Regions from separate parts of the Cobetia sp. PS-4MA genome, predicted to be linked through region 1. Evidence: predicted binding sites of a transcription regulator. Region 1 holds the regulator's gene; each other region holds the start of a gene.
What was found. The regulator sigma-54, encoded in region 1, starts transcription at its own class of promoters, with help from an activator protein. The targets are predictions, from matches to a motif close to TGGCACNNNNNTTGCTNT.
Positions count from the first base shown of each region.

Region 1 (7,666 bases):
CAGGGCATCGAACAATGCTCGCTGACTGTCTGCCTGGCGCAATGCTGCCCGGTTGGTGGGCGAGTTGAGCAGTTCCGCCACCTGGCCGAGCAGAGTGAGATGGGTGTCATCTGCCTCCTCGGGGACCAGCAGCACGAACAGCAGATCGATGGGTTCGCCATCGATGGCGTCAAAGTCGATGGGGTCACCGAGCTTCATGAACGCCGCGATGGGGGTCTTGCAGTGTGGACTGCGTGCATGTGGCACGGCCACGCCGTGGCCGATACCCGTCGAACCCAGTCTCTCGCGCCCGATCAGGCGCGAGAAGACTTCCTGGCTGTCCAGGCTGGGAATGTTCTGAGCAATGAAGGTGCTGAAGAATTCCAGCACCCGCTTCTTGCTCCCCCCGGGGACGCCGTAGAGCGTGCGCTCGGGGGGAAGGATCTGATCAAGTGTCATGGCAGAAGGTCAACGGGTCCCGGTGCCCTGAGAGCGAGCCTGGGACTTTTCCTTGTGTTTGACCAGCTGGCGGTCCAGCTTGTCGGCGAGCGCGTCGATGGCAGCGTACATGTTGGGGTCTTCTGCCAGGGCATGGAGGTCGGCGCCAGCGGCGTGCAGGGTGCAGGCAGCCTGTTGGCGTTCCTTCTCGATCGACAGTGTCACCTGAACATTGGTGATGTTGTCGTAATGCCGTTCGAGGCGAGCGAGCTTCTCGTTGACATAATCGCGGAGAGGATCGGTGAGTTCCACATGATGCCCGGTGATATTCACTTGCATGGACACGCTCCTTTATCCAGCGGGTTGCCTTTGAATTGTAACCCTTTTTGACTGCGAGCAAACCCTGATTGAACGCGCGGCCACTTTCTGACTCCGGCCATGGTCTCGTGGCGATCATCTGCTGGCGAGAGCGGCGGTGCCGGTGTACCGAGCGTCTACCCCGACAATGCCCAAGCTTTGAACAAAGATCAACGCTGCGCTGCATCGTGGGGCAAGGCTTGTCTTCAACCCAGCGAGGGATATCAGCAGGTTCTTCATGAGCATCGCCTCGCATCACGGACGGAATGGGGCTCGAGAAACCGGCCGTTTGTGGCCAATGTCAGCATTTACGTCGACGTTCGTGTGGCAGGAGTCGGTGGCGACCCCTGGCTATCTGTCCGTGGGATGTGAGGGAAAAAGAAAGCACTCTGGAGAAAAGTGGCTGGAAAAATAGGCAATTGGGGGCGTGAAGTCACTCACGCAGTCGCAAGGACAGGCATTGCCAACCGGTATTCAGACGACCGATTGGCAGATGATGCCAGGATGGCAGGTGCAAGGGGGCGAGCTTCAGCGCTCCGACGTGTGGAGCCCGCTGGCTTGCGGGTATCCGTTGTCGAGACTCACGCCAAGCGCTTGCGCTCGCTGGAGGAGGGGATGCCCATGGCCTCGCGATACTTGGCGACCGTCCGGCGCGCTACCTCGATGCCATCACTGGCCAGCAGATCCACCAGGCGTGAGTCGGACAATGGCTTGCGCGCCGGTTCTTCCGAGATCAGCTTGCGAATGCGCGCGCGGATCGCGGTGCTGGAATGCGCGTCACCGTTGCCACTGCCACCCACCTGACTCGAGAAGAAGAACTTGAGTTCGAACACGCCTCTCGGGGTGTGGATATATTTCTGGGTGGTCACCCGCGAGATGGTGGATTCGTGCATCTCGACCACTTCCGCGATGTTGGCGAGGATCAGCGGCTTCATGCCTTCTTCCCCCTGCTCGAGGAAGTCGATCTGGCGCGCCATGATCTCGCGGCCCACCTTGAGCAGGGTGTCATTGCGTGAGGACAGGCTCTTCATCAGCCAGCGGGCTTCCTGAAGATTGTCCTTGAGGAAGGTGTTGTCCGCGGACTTGTCGGCCCGCTTGATGAGGGCGGCATATTCCGGCTGGATACGCAGCTTGGGCAGCGCTTCCGGGTTGAGCTCGACCTGCCAGCCGTGACGCGTATGACGGACCAGCAGGTCCGGGATGACGTAATCACTGGCAGGCTCGCCCCAGGCGGACGCCGGGCGCGGGTCGAGCGCCCGTACCAGACGAATGACGTGATCCAGCTCATCATCATCCAGGCTCAGGCGACGCTTGAGCAGCTTGCGATCGTCATTGCCCAGTGCCTCGAGGAATTGCCGCACCAGACGGCGGGCCTGGGCCAGCAATGGCAGATCGTCCGGCAGCAGGGCCAGCTGAAGCAGCAGGCATTCGCGCAGGTCTCGAGCGAACACACCGGTGGGATCGAACTGCTGAAGGCGCAGCAGGACCTGCTCGAGTTCCGACGCCTTGAGGCCGGGCAGTCCCTGACCTCGCAGGCCATCGACCAGTTCGTCCAGGCTCATGCTCAGGTAGCCGGCCCCATCCACCGCATCGATCAGACTCTCCGCCATCTGGCGTTCACGCGCATCGAGGTCCGTCATCGCCAGCTGCCAGCGCAGATGGTCCTGCAGGCTTTCGACACTGGTGTTGCGATCGAAGTCCGGCCCGTCCTCGCTCGAGCTTCCGCTGCCGGAACTGGTCAGGCTGCCTGCGTGATCCTGGTAGAGGTCCGACCAGTCACTGTCGAGAGGGTATTCTTCAGGAATCTCGCTGTTGGTCTCGGAGGTGGAGATCTCGCTCTTGTCCTGTGTCTCCGCGACATCCAGCGACTCGTATTCCTCGTCAAGCTCCAGCATGGGGTTTGACTCAAGCGCCTGCTGTATCTCCTGACGCAGGTCCAGCGTCGACAACTGCAGCAGCTGGATCGCTTGCTGAAGTTGCGGGGTCATGGTCAGGGAAGTGCCGAGTCGAAGCTGCAAGGTGGGTTTCATGGGGTCTGTCATTCACGGCAAAGGAACGTGCATCTACGCTATACCGTGGGTCGGGGCACTGACAAGGGGCAGTCGAGAATATTCAAGCAACTTGCATGCCATGTTGCCACCAAGGTGGTATGGACGTCATGCATTCGAGTGAGGTGTGGCAGAGCAGGAGGGTTCACGGGGAGATCACGCAAGCGCCTGTCGAGGCGCTTGCGTGAGGGGGCGGGGAACGAGGCCCCGACAGTGAAGCAGGAAGTGGCGGGTGCTGGAGGGTGCTGGTGAGAGCAGAAGAGGTCGGACGGCTCTCGTCAGGCTGACGGCACTCTCGGGCTAGAGCTTGAACTCATGGCCCAGGTAGACATCACGCACCTGCTGGTTGGCGAGGATGGTGTCGGCGTCGCCATGCGCGATGATCTGGCCATCGCCCACGATGTAGGCGGTATCGCAGATGTCGAGTGTCTCGCGCACGTTGTGGTCGGTGATGAGCACCCCGATGCCGCGGTCACGCAGCTGGCGCACGATGCTCTTGATCTCGCCCACCGAGATGGGGTCCACGCCGGCAAACGGCTCATCGAGCAGCACGAAGTCCGGCTCGGTGGCCAGTGCGCGAGCGATCTCCACGCGGCGGCGCTCCCCGCCGGAAAGGCTCATGCCGGCACTGTCACGAATATGCGTGATGCTGAACTCGTTGAGCAGCTCCTCCAGGCGTGCCTTGCGTCCGTTGCGATCCAGGTCCTTGCGCGTCTCGAGGATCGCCATGATGTTGTCGGACACCGAGAGCTTGCGGAAGATCGAGGCTTCCTGGGGCAGATAGCCGATGCCGGCGCGAGCCCGCTGATGCATGGCGGCGCCGGACAGGTCGTGGTCATCGATGGTCACGCTACCGGCATCCGAGCGCACGAGGCCGACGATCATGTAGAACGAGGTCGTCTTGCCGGCCCCGTTGGGGCCCAGCAGGCCTACGATGTCACCCTGGCGGATTTCCAGCGAGATGTCCTTGACGACCTTGCGACCCTTGTAGGCCTTGGCCAGATGACGAGCGCTGAGGGTACGTGGGCTGGCAGCAGTCATGCTCATTGATCCTTGCTGGCATTGGCGCCACGTGGCGTCAGGGTCATGTGGACGCGTGACCCCTCGGAGGATGAGGCATCGGTGCCATTGCTGGCATTGACCTGGCGCTTGTCCAGGAAGTATTCCACGTAGCCACCTTCGAAGGTATCGTCGCCTTTCTCCAGACGGGCATCGCCGACCAGTTCCACCCGGCGCTCCAGCGCGTGGTAGCGAATGGTATTCGCCCAGCCCTTGACCAGTCGCTCGTCGGTATCGGGTTTCTGCTCCATGTAGGCGCGCTGGCCGGTGGCCTTGACGAGGGAGATCTCGCCGCTGTCGGCGCGACTGATGTCCACGCGCGCGGCATCCAGCTTCATGCTGCCCTGGCGCATTTCCACGCGACCGGTATAGGTGGCCGTGCCGGCCTTGTCATCCAGTGACAGTGAGTCGGCGGCAATGTTGATCGGCTGGTTGGCATCGCTGTCCAGCGCTAGTGCGGTCGGGGAAAGCGTCGTCATGCCAAGTGCCAGGCCAAGGGCCATGACACCGGGTCTGAGTGTCTGGCGCCAGACCGTCAAGGGCGTGAGAGTCGTTGAAGTCATGGAGTGCTCCTTGGCAGAACTGGTAAGGCTTCACGATCACTCAGGCCATCGTGAAGCGGAAATCGGGGGGAGAGGATTCGGCGCATGCAGGGGCGCGCTCACTGATCCTGGGCCGGCGCGGCATCGAAGGTGCTGGAGACGCGGCCATCATCGTCACGGGTGGTGTCATTGCCGGTGTCGAGAGTCTCGGCTTCCCGGGCGGCATCGCTCTTGCCCTTGCCGGGTTGCAGGGTGCTGCGGACGCGGCCTTCCAGCTGGGCGGAATCCTGAGAGAGGTCAGCGCTGAAGCGGTCACTCTCGACGCGTTGACCATTCTGGGTGATCACCACCGGCACGTCACTCCAGGCACGGTTCTGCTCACGACTGTAATGCAGCACGTCGGTGTCCAGTGTCCAGGCGTCCGAAGGCTGGCGCAGTCTGGCATTGCCCTCGAGGGTGAAGGTGTCGCCGCCGGCGCTCAACACGCCACTGTCACCCGTGGCGTACCAGCGACGGTCTTCGCTGTCGTTGGTCCGGATCTTCGGTGCCTGCGCACGCGTCACGTCATCGCCTGGCGTGTGTTCGATGTGCGGGGAGGTCATCGACTGGATCGACACTCCCCGCGCATCGAAGCGCGTCATGTCAGCCCCCTCGAGATAGTAATCCGGCTCATCACTGCTGGCGTCGACATCCACTGTCGACTCCAGACTGTTGCGCTGCTCGATCAGGGCCATGACGCCGCCGACCAGCAGGAGCAGCAGCATCAGCCACAGGCGCGGAGAGGGACGGGGCAGACGTGGCATCAGGCGCGCGACTCCTGCAGATAGGTATCCAGCACCGAGGCCCAGTGGCCCTGTGCCTTGAGCAGCAGATCACAGATCTCGCGCACGGCACCATCACCGCCCTGACGCGTGGTCACCCAATTGGCTTCACTCATCACATAGGGCATGGCGTTGGGAACGCTGACCCCCAGACCGACGCGACGAATGGCTTCGCGATCCGGCAGGTCATCTCCGCAGTAGGCCACGTCATCCAGCGCGATATCGTGCTCGCGACACAGGTTGGTCAGCGCGACCAGCTTGTCCTCGCGGCCCTGAATGACGTCCTGGATACCCAGCTCCTTGGCGCGACGTTCCACCATCGGCGAGCTGCGACCCGTGATCAAGGCGACCCGGATACCGCTGCGCAGGATCAGCTTGAGGCCGTGGCCATCCTGGACATGGAAGCTCTTGGTTTCCACGCCATTGGCATCGTAGTGCAGCCGGTTGTCCGTCAGCACGCCGTCCACATCCAGCGCCAGCAGGCGCACGCGACGTGAGCGGTCGATGATGTCCTGGGGGTAGTCCTCCGCCAGGGAAGTGATGTCATTCATGGTCTTTCTCCTCGCATTCCGTGCATGCGTGACGCATTCCTGTAGGCGACGACCGCCAACGGCTGCGTGCTGCCCTCGCCAGACTCATGGGACTGTCGTGCAGAGACAGCAATCCCGCGGGGGAGTTCAGATCACGCCGCTGGCCAGCAGGCCGTGCATGTGGATGGCGCCGATCGGGTGCTCATCCTCGTCACAGACTACCAGAACGCTGATGCGGTTTTCTTCCATGATGCGCACCGCTTCGGCGGCCAGCATGCTGGAGCGGATGGTCTTGCCACCGCGCGTCATGACGTCATCGACCTTGAGCGCACGCAGATCGCCGTGCTGATCCAGGGTGCGGCGCAGATCCCCGTCGGTATAGACGCCGACCAGATGCTCGTCCTCGTCGATCACGCAGGTGAACCCCATGCCCTGGCGGGTGATCTCGAGCAGCGCATCGCGCAGCGGGCTGCCCAGCGCCACGCGTGGCAGGGCATCGCCTTGATGCATGACGTCCTGGACGCGCAGCAGCAGTCGCCGCCCAAGGCTGCCACCGGGATGAGAGAGTGCGAACTCCTCGGCGGTGAAGCCGCGGGCTTCCAGCAGTGCCACGGCCAGCGCATCCCCCATCACCAGTGCGGCGGTCGTGGAGGCCGTCGGTGCCAGGTTCAGCGGACAGGCCTCCTGGGCGACGCTGGTGTCCAGGTGTGCGTCTGCATCACGCGCGAGCGTCGAGCCGGGCTTGCCGGTCATCGAGACCAGCGGCGTCCCCATGCGCTTGAGCAGTGGCAGCAGGGCGGTGACTTCGGCGGTTTCACCGGAATTGGACAGTGCCAGCACCGTGTCCGACGAGGTGATCATGCCGAGATCCCCATGGCTGGCTTCGCCGGGATGCACGAAGAACGCCGGCGTGCCGGTGCTGGCCAGAGTCGCCGCGATCTTGCTGGCGATATGGCCGGATTTCCCCATGCCGGTGACGATCACCCGGCCCTTGGTCGCCATCATCAGCTGGCAGGCACGATCGAACTCTGCATCCAGCTGGTGCTCCAGTGCCGCGATGGCGGCGCCCTCGATCGCGAAGGTGCGTCGGGCGCTGGCGCGGAAATCCGCCTGCATGGCGGCGTGATCGCGGCCGCTGGAGGGCGAATCATCGGCAGTGGAAGACATGTCGGAGGTGGCGGGCTGGATTCTGGAGGACTTGGTCATGTTCAGATTGTTGCCTGTGTGTGGCCAGGACTCAAGGTACGTGAGAGAGGCGTCACTCACGCGCTGCAACGGCTCGGGCGTGATGCTGACACGGGGCGGATGGCCTAATCGTTCCGGCCTGTCCGCCCACAGGCGTCAGCGAGTCAGGCTGATGGCAAGCCAAGCCGTGTAGCCGAGGTAGCAGGCCAGCAGCACCAGCCCCGGACCACGGCCGATGCGGCCGCGACGCTGCCAGATGAGCAGGGCGGCCAGCATCAGGGTCAGGCCGAGCATCACCGGGTAGTCGCGACTGATGGCGCTGCCATCCACCGGCCCCGGTGCCAGCAGGCCCGGTACCGGCAGGACGGCCAGGATGTTGAAGAGGTTGGAGCCGATGACGTTGCCGATGGCGATGTCGTGATGGCGCTTGAGTGCGCTGGCCACGCTGGCCGCGAGCTCCGGCAGGCTGGTGCCGATGGCGATGACGGTCAGGCCGATGATCAGTTCGGGGACGCCGAGTGCCTGGGCGATATCGGTCGCGCCCCATACCAGCGCGCGTGAGCTGGCGATCAACACCGCCAGACCGAAGAGCAGCCAGAAGATGGCGCGTCCGGCGCTCATCTCGGGGACGTCATCCTGACTCTCGGCGTCACTCGGCGAGTCGACCTTGAACAGCCAGACAAGCGTGAACACCAGCAGTGCCAGCA
Region 1 is NZ_CM173107.1:805,401-813,066, forward strand. It holds gene AC26AR_RS03420 (PTS sugar transporter subunit IIA) at 1-438, opposite strand, end outside; gene hpf (ribosome hibernation-promoting factor, HPF/YfiA family) at 448-756, opposite strand; gene AC26AR_RS03430 (RNA polymerase factor sigma-54) at 1,356-2,804, opposite strand; gene lptB (LPS export ABC transporter ATP-binding protein) at 3,123-3,863, opposite strand; gene lptA (lipopolysaccharide transport periplasmic protein LptA) at 3,866-4,444, opposite strand; gene lptC (LPS export ABC transporter periplasmic protein LptC) at 4,543-5,226, opposite strand; gene AC26AR_RS03450 (KdsC family phosphatase) at 5,226-5,795, opposite strand; gene AC26AR_RS03455 (KpsF/GutQ family sugar-phosphate isomerase) at 5,922-6,890, opposite strand; gene AC26AR_RS03460 (calcium/sodium antiporter) at 7,116-7,666, opposite strand, start outside.

Region 2 (7,666 bases), 1.9 Mb from region 1:
AAGGTCATCATGCCCGGCAAGGACCCCGGTGGCATCATCGTCACCAGCATCATCGGCATCCTGGGTGCCGTGGTAGGGGGATGGATCGGCACGCAGCTCGGCTTCGGAGATGTCACCGGCTTCAATCTGGCAAGCTTCGTCATCGCCGTGCTCGGTGCCATCATCCTGCTGATCCTGTATCGAGTCGTTCGCAGGTAGCCCGCGACCCGCTCGCAGGCACTTCGCGAGCGATTCGCGAGCACTTCGCAAGCAATGCGGGTGGGCCTGATCGGCTCCATGGCCTGACAGGAGCTGATCACATGGCTTTCCCCGCCGGTTTCACCCGCCATGACTCGACGACGGCCAGCCTGCACCAGTGGGCTGGCCGTCGTCTTGCATGGTCAAGTCACATGCACTGATGACTTCGAGGACCGCTCATGCCCGACATGCCACCTCCCGATCCTTCCACCTCTTCCTCACACGCCGCTCGACCGGGCCCACGCTCCCTGTCACACCCGCTCTCGAACGATGCCTTCGCCCGCCACGCCGAGACGCTGCTGGCGGTGATCTATCCCGAGCGCAAGGATGAGGTGCTGCGGCGTCTCGAGACACTGATGGAGCTGCATCGTTCGCGTCTTGCCCCCCGGGTTCCCGAGGGCGAACCGCTGTGGAGCGAACGCGATCAGTGGCTGATCACCTACGGCGACAGCGTGCAACAGGAAGGCGAGGCTCCGCTGGCCACCCTGAATGACTTCCTCGCGAGCCGTCTGGGTGACTGCCTCTCCGGGGTGCACGTCCTGCCCTTCTTCCCCTGGAGCAGCGACGACGGCTTCAGCGTCATCCACTACCGTGAGGTCAATCCGGCCCTCGGCGACTGGCAGGACATCCAGCGTCTGAGCGAGCAACGTGACCTGATGGCGGACCTCGTCATCAACCACTGCTCGCGGGAATCGCTGTGGTTCGCCGATTATCTGGCCGGCGTGCAACCCGGCCGCGATTACTTCATCGAGATGGACCCGGAAACGGACGTCTCCAGCGTGGTGCGACCACGCCCCTCGGCCCTGCTCACGCCGGTGCATACCCGTCGTGGCCTGCGTCATCTGTGGGCAACCTTCTCGGATGACCAGATCGACCTCAACTTCGCCAATCCCGACGTCCTGCTGGAGTTCATCGGTATCCTGCTCTATTACCTCGAGCAGGGCGCGCGCATGATCCGCCTCGATGCCGTGGCCTTCCTGTGGAAGCGTCTGGGCACCTCCTGCGTGCATCTGCCGGAGACGCATGCCGTGGTCCGCCTGCTGCGCGCCATCGTGGATCATCTGGCCCCCGGCAGCCTGCTGATCACGGAAACCAACGTGCCCCACGCCGAGAACATGTCGTATTTCGGCCTCGACCGCCTTTCCGAGCAGGACCTGACCTCCCTCGAGGGCAGCGCCCAGGCCGATGAAGCCCACATGATCTATCAGTTCACGCTGCCGCCGCTGACTCTGCATACCCTGACCTCCGGGGATGCCAGTGCGCTGACCGAGTGGGCCGCCAGCCTGCCCTCTCTGCCGGCGGGATGCAGCTACTTCAACTTCACGGCCAGCCACGATGGCATCGGCGTGCGTGCGCTGGAAGGCCTGCTGCCGGACCATGAGCGCGATACCCTCGTGCGACTGGTGCACGACTTCGGTGGCTACGTCAGCATGCGCGCCAACCCGGGACGCGCCGACACCCCCTATGAGCTGAACATCAGCTATTTCGATGCCCTCAAGGGCACGCGGCGTGGACGGGACCCGTGGCAGATCGAGCGCTTCATCGCCAGTCAGACCCTGATGCTGAGCCTGCAGGGCATTCCCGGCCTCTATCTTCATTCACTGACCGCCACCCCCAATCACCAGGAAGGGGTCGAACGCGACGGGCATCTGCGCGCCATCAACCGCCGCAAGTGGCAGCGCGATGAACTGGAAGCCCTGCTGTCCAGCCCCAACACCGCGACCCATGAGGTCTTCCATGCCTTGAAGCGTCGCATGACGCTGCGCCGCGAGGAGCCGTGCTTCCACCCCGATGCCCATCAGCAGGTGTTCGACCTGGGGCCGGACTTCTTCGTCTTCGAGCGCGTCACCCACGAGGGACGCCGCCTGCTGTTCGCTCTCAATGTCACCGACCAGCCGCGTGTGCTGCCCTTGCCGGAAAGCTGGCAGGGCCTCGCATTGACCGACCACCTGTGTCATGACAAGGCCTTCGACCCCGCCATGGCGCGCCGCCCCTATCAGGCAGCCTGGCTGATGGAGCAGTCGGTGCGCCCACCGGCCATCGAGGTCGTCTGACCTGACGACGTGCCCGCCAACGACAACGGGGCTGCCAGTGGCAGCCCCGTTGTCGTTTTACCTTCCCGTGTCTGCCGCAACGTGCGTGACCCATGAAAGCGGTTGGTGAAAGGTGTCGTTACTGGTTGTCCAGCTCCACCGCTTCATGCATGCGCTCGAGCAGGTCCGGCACCGCGGACTGCACCCGGTTCCAGCTCGGAATGAAGGGCTTGTCACGCGGGTTGTCGAGGAAGGCGCTGCCGGCATCCATGATGTTGGCGGCGAACAGCTCCACTGCCGCTTCCTCGCTGTGACGATCCACCGTCAGGCCATTCATGACGGCGTCGTTGTAATAGGTCTCGATCAGATCCAGCGCGATGCGATAGTAGGTCGCCTTGATGGTGCGGAAAGTCTCGCCGTGGATCTCGACCCCCAGCGTCGCCAGCTTGCGATACATGGCCTTGGCGATATCCAGACTCATGCGATTGAGGCCGCCCAGCGCATCTTCCTCGGACAGCGGCTGATGCTTGTGATCATAGGCATCGGCGATGTCCACCTGGCACAGACGCTTGGTGGAATAGTTGCGATGCACCTCGGAAAGCACGCCGATCTCCAGCCCCCAGTCGCTGGGGATGCGAATGTCCGCCAGCACGTCGGTGCGCATCGAGAACTCACCGGACAGCGGATAACGATAGCTGTCGAGATAATCCAGATACGGCAGCGGGCCATAGACCTTCTTGAGCGCACGGATCAACGGCGTGACCATCAGACGTGCCACGCGACCATTGAGCTTGCCCTGGGCGATGCGCGAATAGTAGCCCTTGCAGAATTCGTAGTTGAACTGCGGATGGGCGACCGGGTAGATCAGGCGCGCCAGCAGGCCGCGATCATAGGTGACGATATCGCAGTCATGCAGTGCCACCGCCTCGGCGATGCCTGATGACTGCACGTAACCGGAGCAATACCAGACGTTGCGCCCCTTGCCGGCCTCCATCGGTGCCAGACCATGCTCGGTCAGCTCTTCATCCAGTGCACGCAGGCGCGGCCCGTCGTTCCACAGGATACGGTGATGCTGTGGCAGGTGAGAGAAGAACTCCTTGGCATGCTCGAACTGGTCGCGGTCGGCACGATCCAGCCCGATCACGATCTCGCTGAGATACGGCACCTGCGCCAGCTCATCGACGATGTGCTTGAGTGCGGGGCCTTCCAGCTCGGAATACAGCGACGGCAGAATCAGGCTCATCGGCCGCTTGCGGGAGAAGCGCATCAGATCCGCTTCAAGGTCCTCCACCGGACGGTCGGTCAGGTTATGGAAGTTGGTGATGATGCCATTCTGGTAAAAATCGCTCATGTCAGCTCCTTGTCATACCGAAGACACGCATCAGGCAGGCGTCAGGCGCGCAGGCCTCTGGATGTCCATTCTTCCGGCTGGCCATTGGCCAGCCAGTGACGCAATCCCTCGACCCATCCCTGCGGCCCGGGGTGATTGGCACGAAAACAGCGGCGTTCATCCGCCAGTAGCGGATACTCGGCAAGCTCCCGATCGCGCTGTGAGGTATCACCGACGCCGGGGATCAGGACAGCGTTGTCGACCGCGGCCAGCAATGGCAGGTCATTGGCGCCATCACCGAAGCCCAGTGTCCAGGGACGCACCCGCTCACAGAGCCGGTAGCGCGCGATCAGATAGCGCGCCGCCACCCCCTTGTCAGTGTCGCCCGTCACATGATGGAAACGCCCGCCCCGCGTCAGCTTGAGGCCATGGCTGGCCAGGCACGTGCGGAACTCCTCGAGGCGCTCCGGCGCGTCCTGCCATACCAGCGGTTCACTGGCATCACGCTCCCCCGCCAGCGCCGCATCCGCCTCCCCCAGCCCCGTCAGCTCGCTGATTCTTGCCACCGACATCGCGGCAAAGCCTTCAAAGGCGAACTCCTCCCTCAATCCCTCCAGCACCTCGAGAATCGCGCGGCGCGGCATGGCCACCGCGATACGGCACAGGCCGTGCGCATCCGGGGCACTGGCCTCCTCCAGTGGATAGGCACTGAGCCAGGAGGCCGGCAGCGCCACGACGCCTCCGTTCTCGGCGATCCAGGGCTGACCCGCCAGCCCCAGCGAGCGCATCAAGGGCGTGAGTTCAGCCGCGGTCTTGGAGGTATTGGGCACGACCCAGGCGCCGCGAGCACGCAGGCGGGTCAGCCAGCTGCGCGCCGGACCCGGCGAGTAATCGTGATGGTCCAGCAGCGAGCCATCCAGGTCGGTCAGCAACAACAGCGGTGCTTGAGTCTCTGACATGTGAACTCTCCTCATGAAGTGCTGCAGCGTGCCAGGCATCCCTGCGGTGCGGTCTCGTTGCGCCAGGCAAGCCTGCCAAGAGCATTGCAGGGAATGTGCCAAGATGGTGCAGTCGCAATGACAGTCTGGCCTCTCATCTCTCAACTCTGATTCACTGCCGGCTTGCTTGCACCAACAATAAGCACTAATCCCCTGATGCATGTCGCGTCGCCACATTACAGCGCAAGTCTGTCGTCACGAACGACGACGCCCTCGCATCTGCGAGGGCGTCGAGTCTTCGGCCATCAGCAACATCTGTTGAGACTAGACCAGCCACAGTGACAGTTGCGGCCACAGCAGCAACATCGCCAGCACGCACAGCTGGATGGCGATGAACGGCAGCAGCGAGACGAAGATATCCTTGAGACTGATGCCTTCCGGTGCCACGCCTTTCAGATAGAAGGCGGCAGGCCCGAAGGGAGGCGACAGGAAGGACACCTGCATGTTGACCGCGAACAGCACGCCGAACCATACCGGGTCATAGCCAAGTTGGATGATGATCGGCACGAAGATCGGCAGGGTCAGCATCGCGATGCCGATCCAGTCGAGGAACAGCCCCAGCAGCAGCAGGATCGCCATCATCACCATGATGATCGCCAGCGGCGGGATATCGAGGCCGAGAATCATGCTCGACACGAAGCGGTTGCCGCCCATCAGGTTGTAGACCCCGACCAGCGCCGCCGCCCCGATACCGATCCAGATGATCATGCCGCAGGTGTTCATGGTCTGGGACAGCGCACGCTGCATCAGGGTGATGGAGAATTCACCCCGCAGCATCACCGCCACCAGCACGCCGAAGCTGCCCATCGCCGCTGCCTCCGTCACCGAGGCCACCCCGCCATAGATGGAACCCAGCACCAGTCCCGCGATGATTGCCGGCACGCCGACGGCCTTGAGCAGCTCACGCTTGCTCTGGAAGCTGGCACGCCGTTCCTCCTCGGGCATCACCGGCCCCAGCGCGGGATTGCGCAGGCAGCGGATCAGCACATAGAGGATATAGCTTGCCATCAGCACGATGGCCGGGGTGATCGCCGCGGTGAACAGATCGGCAATCGACTGGTTGGCGATCAGGCCATAGATGATCAGCACGATGGAGGGCGGCATCATGGTGCCCAGTGAGCCCCCGGCACACACCACGCCGATGGCGATGTGCTTGTCATAGCCGAGCCGGAGCATCTGGGGCAGCGCCAGAATCCCCAGCAGCACGATCTCGCCGCCGATGATGCCGGACATCGCCGCCAGGAAGAACGCCACCACGATGGTCTGGATCGCCACGCCACCCGGCAGGCGACCTGCCATCACGCGCATGGCATTGAACAGGTCCTTGGCGATCCCCGAGCGATCCAGCAGCGAGGCCATCAACACGAACATCGGCACCGCCACCAGCGAATACTCGGTGACGAAGCCATAGACACGACTGGTGACCAGCGGCAGCGCCATCGGGCCGAACCAGCCGAAGGTGTAGGCCAGCGCGACCAGGCCGGTGACGAAGGCCAGCGGCAGGCCCGTGACCAGCAGCGCGAAGATGCCGCCGACCAGCAGCATGGTAGCCGTTGCGATATCCATCAGCGCTGCTCCTTGTCTGACGTGGTACGCGTCTCTTGTGCCGGGTGGGCAGCGGCGTCACTTTCCCCTTCGGGCGGACGGGGAGAGAAGAAGGTCTGGTAGAGATGCCACAGCGCCTGCAGGGTCATCACCGCCAGCGCGAACAGGATCACGCCCTTGGTCAGCGCTGGAAACGGCGGGTTCCACGAGGTACCGGAGCGCTCCAGCTGCCATTCGCCCAGCGGGCTGTGCGAGGCGCGCCAGAACATCACCCAGCCTGCGTAACTCATCGCCATGCAGAACACGAGCGTCATCACGTCATTGAAGCAGTCCAGCACGTAGCGAAAGCGCGTGCCGACCAGGTCGTAGAGCACACGCACGCGAATATGGCGGTTGTTGGCCAGCGCCGCCGGCCCGCCCAGCGCGAAGCTGGTCGCGACCAGAAAGATCACCGTCTCGTGGACCCAGGAGGTCGGCGAGTCGAGGCCATAGCGCATCACCACCTCGAACACGCTGATCGCCATCGCCAGCAATACCAGCCACGCCGCGGCGCGCGTGCCCTTGCCGACCAGTCGGTCCAGCGGCGTGCGCGTGCCCAGATTCGGGTCGTGGTCATCCGACGCCTCCGGCAGGCCCGGCGACGCCACATCATGTTCTGCCATATCGAATTCCTTGCTAACTGGCTTGCTCAAGGAGGATCGGCGCGCCCAGTGAGCACGCCGATCATCATCTCCCGCGTCTTTCCTGATCGTCTTGATCCTGTCGACGTCTCGCCCCGGCGACTCTTGTCACGCGGCCGATGACAGCGAGTGGACGCTTACATCAGGTTGCGGTCGGTGAGGAAGGTGACCACGGACTCGTAGACCTTGCCGGTCAGCTCGTTCTTCTCGGCCCATACCTTCCACTCCTGCTGGGCGATGCGACGGAACTTGGCGCGCTCTTCCGGCGCCATGTCGATCACCTCGATATCCGGATTGGCTCGCGCCGCGCTCACCGCCTTGAGGTCACGCGCCTTGAGGGTGAAGACCATGTCGTAGGCCATCGAGTCAGTCGCGGTCTCCATGATCGCCTTGAGATCCGCCGGCAGGCCGTCCCAGATGTCCTTGTTCATCGACACCGCCACCATCGGCAGCGAGTGGAAGCCCGGATAGGACGGGTACTTGGCGAAGCTGTGCAGGCCCTGGTCATCATTGGTGGCGAACACGGTGTAATCCGCCGCGTCGATCACGCCCTTCTCGAGACCGGTGTAGACCTCGGAGCCCGGCAGGTTGACGGGGGCTGCACCGGCCTTCTGGAAGATGTTGTAGACCATGCCTTCCGGCGCACGCACCTTGAGGCCCTTGAGGTCATCGACGGTACGCACCGGCTTCTTGGAGACGAAGGACTCAAGCCCGGTGGCGCCTGCGCCGATCAGATGCACGCCGTAGGGCTCGACCAGCTCGTTGTAGAGCGCCTCACCGCCGCCGTGCTGCATGTACTCGAGATATTCCAGCGGATCCCCCCAGGCACCCACCAGGTTGCCC
Region 2 is NZ_CM173107.1:2,908,839-2,916,504, forward strand. It holds gene AC26AR_RS12390 (GlsB/YeaQ/YmgE family stress response membrane protein) at 1-198, shown strand, start outside; gene AC26AR_RS12395 (sugar phosphorylase) at 417-2,291, shown strand; gene AC26AR_RS12400 (glycosyltransferase family protein) at 2,410-3,621, opposite strand; gene AC26AR_RS12405 (HAD-IIB family hydrolase) at 3,663-4,559, opposite strand; gene AC26AR_RS12410 (TRAP transporter large permease) at 4,863-6,164, opposite strand; gene AC26AR_RS12415 (TRAP transporter small permease subunit) at 6,164-6,805, opposite strand; gene AC26AR_RS12420 (TRAP transporter substrate-binding protein) at 6,961-7,666, opposite strand, start outside.
Region 2: AC26AR_RS12405 (HAD-IIB family hydrolase) is a predicted target of sigma-54. The motif match lies at 4,643-4,660, and genes of this name have one in related genera.

Region 3 (7,666 bases), 1.4 Mb from region 1:
CTACTTCCCCGGCGCCAGCTCCGCGTCGGACGCCAGTGCCAGCGGCTCCTACTTCGTCGAGTTCGCCAGGCGCGCACGCGCGGTGACGACCCTGCCGCTGATGGCGACCGGCGGCTTCAAGACTCTGGCGCAGGCCGAAGACGCCGTGGCACAGAGCGTCGTCGACTTCGTCGGCCTGGCCCGCCCACTGGCGCTGCACCCGTCACTGCCCACGCTATGGCGAGCGGGAGAATGCCCTGCGCCAGAATTCCCGCGTTTCAGCGCCCCGCCGGAAGGTGGCGTGACCGCCTGGTATACGCTGCGCCTGACCCAGCTGGGCGAGGACCGTGAGCAGGAATCACTGGGCGAACTGGAGACGGTGCTGGCCGACTATGAAGCGCGCGACGCCGCACGCGCCGAGACCTGGAACGCGCACTTCGCCGACTGTCTCCGCGACTGAGCCGCTTCTCGAAGTGGCCAGATACACGAACGCCGCAGCGCTGATGCTGCGGCGTTCATGTGACCAGCGCCTCAGACAGGGGCTCCCTTCAGAGGCGGCAATGAGGCTTCTTCAAGCGGCGCAATACACACCGACTGAAGGAGCCTCACTGCCACCGCTACCCCCTTGTTGCTTGCCATTGCGCTGGTAGCTGCCCTTGCCCTTGCGCGCCTTCACGACACGCTGCTTGAACATCGGGGTACGCAGCACTGCCTTGAGGGCGTTGTCCTGCACCTTGCGCTTGTGAGTCATGGTGTCTTCTCCTGTGGCCTCTCTGTCACCGGCCCAGTATACGCCCTTTCGCCATGCAGAGTGATCAACCTCCGCTTCCCCCTCGTCGCTGGTCTGGTGAGTGAATAGCCCCGCAGATCCTCTAGAAAATCCTCCAGCGAGGATCATTCGATAATCTGGCCCCCTTTTCCTTTCTGATTTCTGTTCTTTCTCCATTCTCACGCCACACACTACTCCGACACTACGTTCACATCCTTCTCACACCCTTATTTACTCCACACCTCAAAATCACGAGCGCCAGCCTGCTTGACAAAGAGGATATTTTAGCCCAACACCCGTTTGACAAATTACGCATTGAAGAGACAGAAAATCATCCACCTTACAAGCGGCATCGCAACACGGAAATCTTCTTTTTTCTACACAGAAAAACACGCCAGACAACGCCATAGAAATCCACAACGACATAAAAAAGATGCTTAAAATCAACAATTTACCAAATAACTACACCAACCATGAGCCGATAAACCACATCCTTCATCCTGGCCATTCTGGAGAAAGACACAATCCACAAGGATCTTGCCACTAAAGCCTAAACACTCTCATGATCGTGTACACTTCATGCACTCGGAATCAACACCTCACATTTGAGATGACGCATCATTTCTGCGAGGATGCCTCACGTTCCGCGAGCCGTAGATGGCTCTCAAGGCAATAAAAAATACGCCTTCCGTGCCCAGGCTCAGCGAAATGACAGGTGGCCAGTCAACTGGATTCCTTACCTTTCCAGGCCACCCAAGCGCTGGATAATGCTCATTATTATCGCGATCCACTACAGAGGAAAAAGCACCTGGTCAACACGACATCCCGCAACGCGGGGTTCACGGAACACGACGTCTCATTACAGTCTCAACAGGAAATACCCATGACAAAACGCATTGCGATCATTGGCGCAGGGCCGAGTGGCCTGGCACAGCTGCGCGCCTTTCAATCTGCCGCTGACAAGGGTATCGACATTCCCGAGATAGTCTGTTTTGAAAAGCAGAGCGACTGGGGCGGCCTGTGGAACTACAGCTGGCGCACCGGTCTCGATCAAAATGGTGAACCCGTCCACGGCAGCATGTACCGCTACCTGTGGTCCAACGGCCCCAAGGAATGTCTGGAGTTCGCGGATTATTCCTTCGAGGAGCACTTCGGCCACCCCATCGCCTCATACCCGCCTCGCGCAGTCATCTTCGATTACCTCAAGGGTCGGGTCGAAAAGGCGGGCGTGCGCAAGTTCATTCGCTTCAATTGCCCGGTGCGCCATGTCAGCTTTGACGACACCCGCCAGCAGTTCACCGTCAGTGTCCATGACCAGCAGTCGGACATGGTCGTTCAGGAGCATTTTGACCACGTCATCGTCGCTTCCGGTCACTTCTCGACCCCCAACGTGCCGGAATTCCCGGGGTTCTCGGAGTTCAATGGCCGTATTCTGCATGCACATGACTTCCGCGATGCGCTGGAGTTCAAGGGCAAGGATCTGCTGCTGATCGGCAGCAGCTACTCTGCCGAAGATATCGGTTCACAGTGCTACAAGTATGGCGCTCGCAGCATCACCACCAGCTATCGCACCGCCCCGATGGGCTTTGCCTGGCCGGAGAACTGGGAAGAGAAGCCGCTGTTGCAGAAAGTGGACCGCGACACCGCCTATTTCCGCGATGGCACCCGCAAGAAGATCGATGCCATCATCCTGTGCACCGGCTACCTCCATCACTTCCCGTTCCTCGATGAACCGCTGCGCCTCAAGACAGCCAACCGCATGTGGCCGCTCGGTCTCTACAAGGGCGCTGCCTGGGAAGCCAATCCGCGCCTGTTCTATCTCGGCATGCAGGATCAGTGGTACACCTTCAACATGTTCGATGCCCAGGCATGGTGGGTGCGTGACGTGATTCTCGGTGAGATCGCGCTGCCCAGCCGCGAGGCCATGCAGGCAGACAGTCAGGCATGGCGTGACCGGGAAGAGACGTTGGACAGCGATGAATCGATGATCCGCTTCCAGGGCGATTACGTGAAGTCACTGATTTCCAAGACGGATTATCCGAGCTTCGATATCGACGGCGTCAATCGCACCTTCCTCGAGTGGGAGCACCACAAGCACGAGAACATCATGACCTTCCGTGACTACTCCTACCGCTCGCTGATGACCGGCACCATGGCCCCGCGCCATCACACGCCCTGGCTCGACGCGATGGATGATTCGCTGGAAGCCTTCCTGGCACAGCCCGACAAGAGCGCTGGACAAGCAGGCGGCGAGACAGCCACCGAACGCTCCCTCGCGACTGACAAGGTCTGAGTGACGGACAGGATCTGATTGACTGACGGCCTTGTGTCACCTGACATGTGACGTCGGGCCCACAGAATGCACAACGCCGCGAAGCATGGCTTCGCGGCGTTGTGCATTCTGTGGTTGCGGAGCAAGAAGGCCCCGATGGATCAGAGGGTCTTCTTGCTGCGGAATGACGCTTTCTCATGGCGCAGGATATTGACGCTCAACGAGATGCAGACGCCAGCCGCGATCAACAGACTGACCGCCACCATCCCTGAATTGCTGAAGAAGAACGCATAGTTGGCAGCATGTACCGCAGTATCGACAGTTTCCATGACAAGACTCCTGGAGAAGAAAGAAAACGAATCGGCCCGTTCGCTCCGTCACTGGCTGGCAGCCAGACTTCAGGACAGATGGCAACGAACGCTGCAACAAACGAGCCAATCCTCATGCGGGTAATCGTCAGAACCGACTCAGCTGATATCGGGACGCTTGTCCATCGGTGCTGCCACAACCCCACCGGAACGTGCCGGAACGCTGGAAGATGACTCGGTTGCCATGCTCTCCGGGTAGGCCTTGGCCGGCACTTCGAACAGGTCCAGCCCGAGCACTTCGACATGCGGCGGCACGCGCAGCAGGTTGAACTTCTTGAGCAGATAGGCAACGCCCCAACCCGGCACGAAGCCCGTCACTGCCATCACCACCGCGCCTGTCAGCTGCCCGGTGAAGGAGACGTCCGGCACGCCTTCGCCGACATTCGGGAAGCCCGCGGCGAAGACACCCACCAGTACCACGCCATAGAAGCCGCAGAAGCCATGTACCGCGAAGGCGCCGACGGAGTCGTCCAGGCCACGCTTCTCGAGCAGCGCGCCAATCTTCGGCATCAGGGCGCCACCGGTGACGGCCAGCACGAAGGCCAGGCCCGGGTTGTAGAGATCCAGCCCCGCCGCGACGGTGATGATGCCGCCCAGCGCACCGGACATGGTCCAGAAGGGATCACGCGAGGACAGATAGGCACCGATCACGCCGCCACCGAAGCCCATCAGGGTATTGAAGGCGAAGGCAGAGAGGTTGGTGCGATTGCCGTAGATGGTGGTCCAGCCGATGTCACCGGTGTTGAAGATGATGCATCCACCCAGGAAGCCGAAGAAACCGACGATGATCAGCATCAGCCCGATCAAGGTCATCGGCATGTTGTGCGGTGCGATCACCTGCGGCTTGCCATCGTCACTGTACTTGCCGATACGCGCGCCCAGATTGAGCAGCACGCCCAGCGCGAAGAAGCCGGCCACGGCATGCACCACGCCCGCCGCGCCGACATCGTGATAGCCCAGCTTGTGCAGCATCCAGCCATCCGGATGCCAGCCCCAGGCACCCGCCAGGATCCAGACACCCGCACCGAGAATCACCGCCAGTAACAGGAAGGCGCCCAGGCGGATGCGTTCGATCACCGCCCCCGAGAGAATCGAGCCCGTGGTCGCACCGAACAGGGCAAAGGCCGCGAAGAAGATACCGGTACCCATGTCATCGGCGTCCGGGCGCATGCTCGCGCTCCACGGCAGTGCCGCGGAAGCCTCGATGGGAATCAGCCCGTTGGGGAAGGCGTTGTAGATCCACCAGCCCACGAAGTAGAAGGCGGGGATGATCGAGGCCAGCGTCAGCACGTTCTTCATGCCGGACGCCAGGGCATTCTTGGAACGGGAGGCACCGATCTCATAGGCCAGAAAGCCTGCGTGGATCAGGAACATGATGGCGGTACACCACCAGTAGAACACCTCGATGTTCATCGCCTGGTGCATATCCAATATGCTTTGCAACGTCTTTTCATCCATCGTCTTTTCTCCTTTTCCGGGCCGGGTCTGCCACCGCATGCCTGCCGGTGGAAACCCTGTCTGCCCGAAGGTTGTTGTTGTTTTTCAAGGGGGACCTGCTGGATAAAGCAAGCGACATGCCAGATGACCCCTGATGGGCACCTTCAGTAATACGTTGTTTTCATTGATATCTTCTCGAAATCGTGGACACCTCTTCACATATGAAGCCCGGAAATCACCACCTGGCAAGAGGGTGTTCGTTATTGAGGCAGGTAGGCGGCGTCCTGCACCGTGATATGACGTGAGTCGTACTGCATATACGGATCGTCACCGGCCAGCCTCACGCGCGAGGTCTCGGTCATGCGTCATGCATCACTCAGCTGCGCACCTTGAGACGCTCAGGATCATGGAAAGGCAATGTCACCACCTCGGCGACGAGACGCTTCTGGTGACCATCCAGCTGACCGATCTCAAGCTGCGTTCCGGGGCTTGAGAAATCCGGGGCGAGACGACACATGGCGATGGACTGGTTGAGCAAGGGAGAGCGGGTCGCGCTGGTGATCACCCCGACCGGATAGCGCCCGTGATAGACGAGGTCGCCGTGGCTGACCAGCTCGCTGCTGTCCACCCTCAGGCCCATGATCCGATGGCGGGATTCCGGCGTCTCGCGCTGCATGGCCGCACGCCCGACGAAATCATCCTCCTTGCTCTTCATCGGCACGGTGAAGCCGATGCCCGCCTCGTAGGGAGACGTCTGCGGACAGAATTCATGGCCAGCGAAGATCAGCCCCGCCTCTATCCTCAGCATGTCGAGGGCATCCAGTCCCAGCGGCGCGATGCCATGCGGCTCACCGGCCGCCCAGATCGCCTCCCACACGGCCGGGGCGTCATGCGGATGACACCAGATCTCATAGCCCAGCTCACCGGTATAGCCGGTCCGCGACACCATCAGCGGGATGCCATTCGGCCCCGCCAGGCGACCGACCATGAAGCGGAACCAGCCCAGCGTTTCCACCTCCGGCTGGGTACGCGCATTCCAGATCAACGGCGCCAGCACCTCGCGGCTCTTCGGCCCCTGCAGCGCGATGTTGTGCAGCTGATGGGTGGAGTCGCGCACCGTGACGCGATAGCCCTGCTGCTCTGCGAGATCCCGCAGCCACTGGCCGCTGGCCGGATCACCACAGATCCAGCGGAAGGTCTGCTCGCCCATGCGGAACAGGGTGCCGTCATCGAGCATGCCGCCGGTTTCCTGACACATGGCGGAATACACCACTTCTCCGATGGAGAGTCGGCGCACGTTGCGGGTCAGCGCATATTGCAACAGGCGTTCGGCGTCCGGTCCGGCGACCTCGAACTTGCGCAATGCGGAGAGATCCATCACCGCGACCCGTTCGCGACAGGCGAGATACTCCGCCTTGGCCCCCCACCCCTCGTAATGGGTGGCCAGCCAGTAGCCGTGGTAATCGATGTACTGCTTGGTCAAGGCGGAGGTGCAGGGATGGAAGGCGGTAGGCAATGTCATGCGCGGCAATTCCTCGGGCCGGTTGCGATAGGCGATACCGCGGGGGAAGTCATGTTCAGCGGCGTAGATACGCACATGGATATCGGTCGGCACCCAACCGTTGGCGGCGTCGATGTCGTCCGGACAGGCGGATGAGGCACAGATGAGGTCACGGTCGGCGCGCAACAGCACATAGTCGCCGGGACGTGACCAGGGCTCATCCACCGCCAGGGTGCCGCAGGGCTGTACCCAGGTATTGAAGAAGAAGTTGATGGCCGGCCAGCTGGCACGCTGTCGGATACCATGAGACGCCGACAGGGCATTGTTGAAGTTGACCGTGCAGCTGTCGTGACCGAAGTAGCCGTGGTGTTCGTAATACTGCGGCGAGCAGGCAAGCATGAAGCTGTCATGGCGTCCGACCGTGTCCTGAATCACCTCGAGCATCGGATGCAGGTGCTGATCAAAGAACACCGAATACAGTCCCGGATTGGGCATGCAATGCCCGGACAGGCTGCGCGTGGCGCCAGCATCCAGCCCCAGCTCCTCGCCCTCTGCCCAGGCAGTGGCGTCGAAGGCCACGAAGTCGGAGCACTGACGCCCCGCCACATCGATGATCTGGATCCACTCGCCCTGCTTGACCTCATAGACCTCGACCGTCCCCGCCGCGACTCTCGTCTCCTGGCGGATCGGTGCCAGCGGCACCGGCAGATGTTCCAGCCCCACAAGCCCTGTGCAGAAATGGGACACCTCAAGCTCGGTGGCCAGCCGCTCTCCTTCGATCGTCATGTCACTGCCGGGGGCCAGCAGAATCAGGCGTGCGGCAGGCGCTTCCAGCGGCCAGCGAATCTCGGCCGGCAATCCGGCCGCTGACAGGCGCTGCCAGTACGATGGCGGGCAATGCGCGACCCCCAGCGCCTCCAGGCGTGCCTGAGTGTGCGGACTCCTGTTGCCGGACGTCTCCTGCGCCTCGCTGGCCTGAGGCTGACTGGCGAAGGCGTGATCTCCCGGACTGACGACGCTCGCGAAGTGCGCAAGCGACGCCTCGATTGTCGTGCCTGCCCCCTTCACCGCTTCGCGGGGGCTTTCCCCGCTCTGCTGTGCCGCCTCGGCGACTTCACCACCCGTGGCCTTCAGTGCCAGCCACTCACAGGACTGCGCACCGTCCACGGATGACACCTGCACGCTATCGCCAGGCGACAGATCAAGTGCCAACACCTCCAGGCCGGCGATTCGGTAACGATACGGCTGGCTCGGCGTGGCAGAGGGTATCTCGACTGCAAGTCCCATCCTGGTGATACCTCTTGTTGTCATGGCAGGCGAGCCAGTCGAAGGAAGTCCTC
Region 3 is NZ_CM173107.1:2,181,379-2,189,044, forward strand. It holds gene AC26AR_RS09285 (oxidoreductase) at 1-439, shown strand, start outside; gene arfA (alternative ribosome rescue factor ArfA) at 551-730, opposite strand; gene AC26AR_RS09295 (NAD(P)-binding domain-containing protein) at 1,632-3,041, shown strand; gene AC26AR_RS09300 (hypothetical protein) at 3,182-3,349, opposite strand; gene AC26AR_RS09305 (ammonium transporter) at 3,488-4,846, opposite strand; gene AC26AR_RS09310 (DUF1989 domain-containing protein) at 5,202-7,613, opposite strand.
Region 3: AC26AR_RS09305 (ammonium transporter) is a predicted target of sigma-54. The motif match lies at 4,951-4,968, and genes of this name have one in related genera.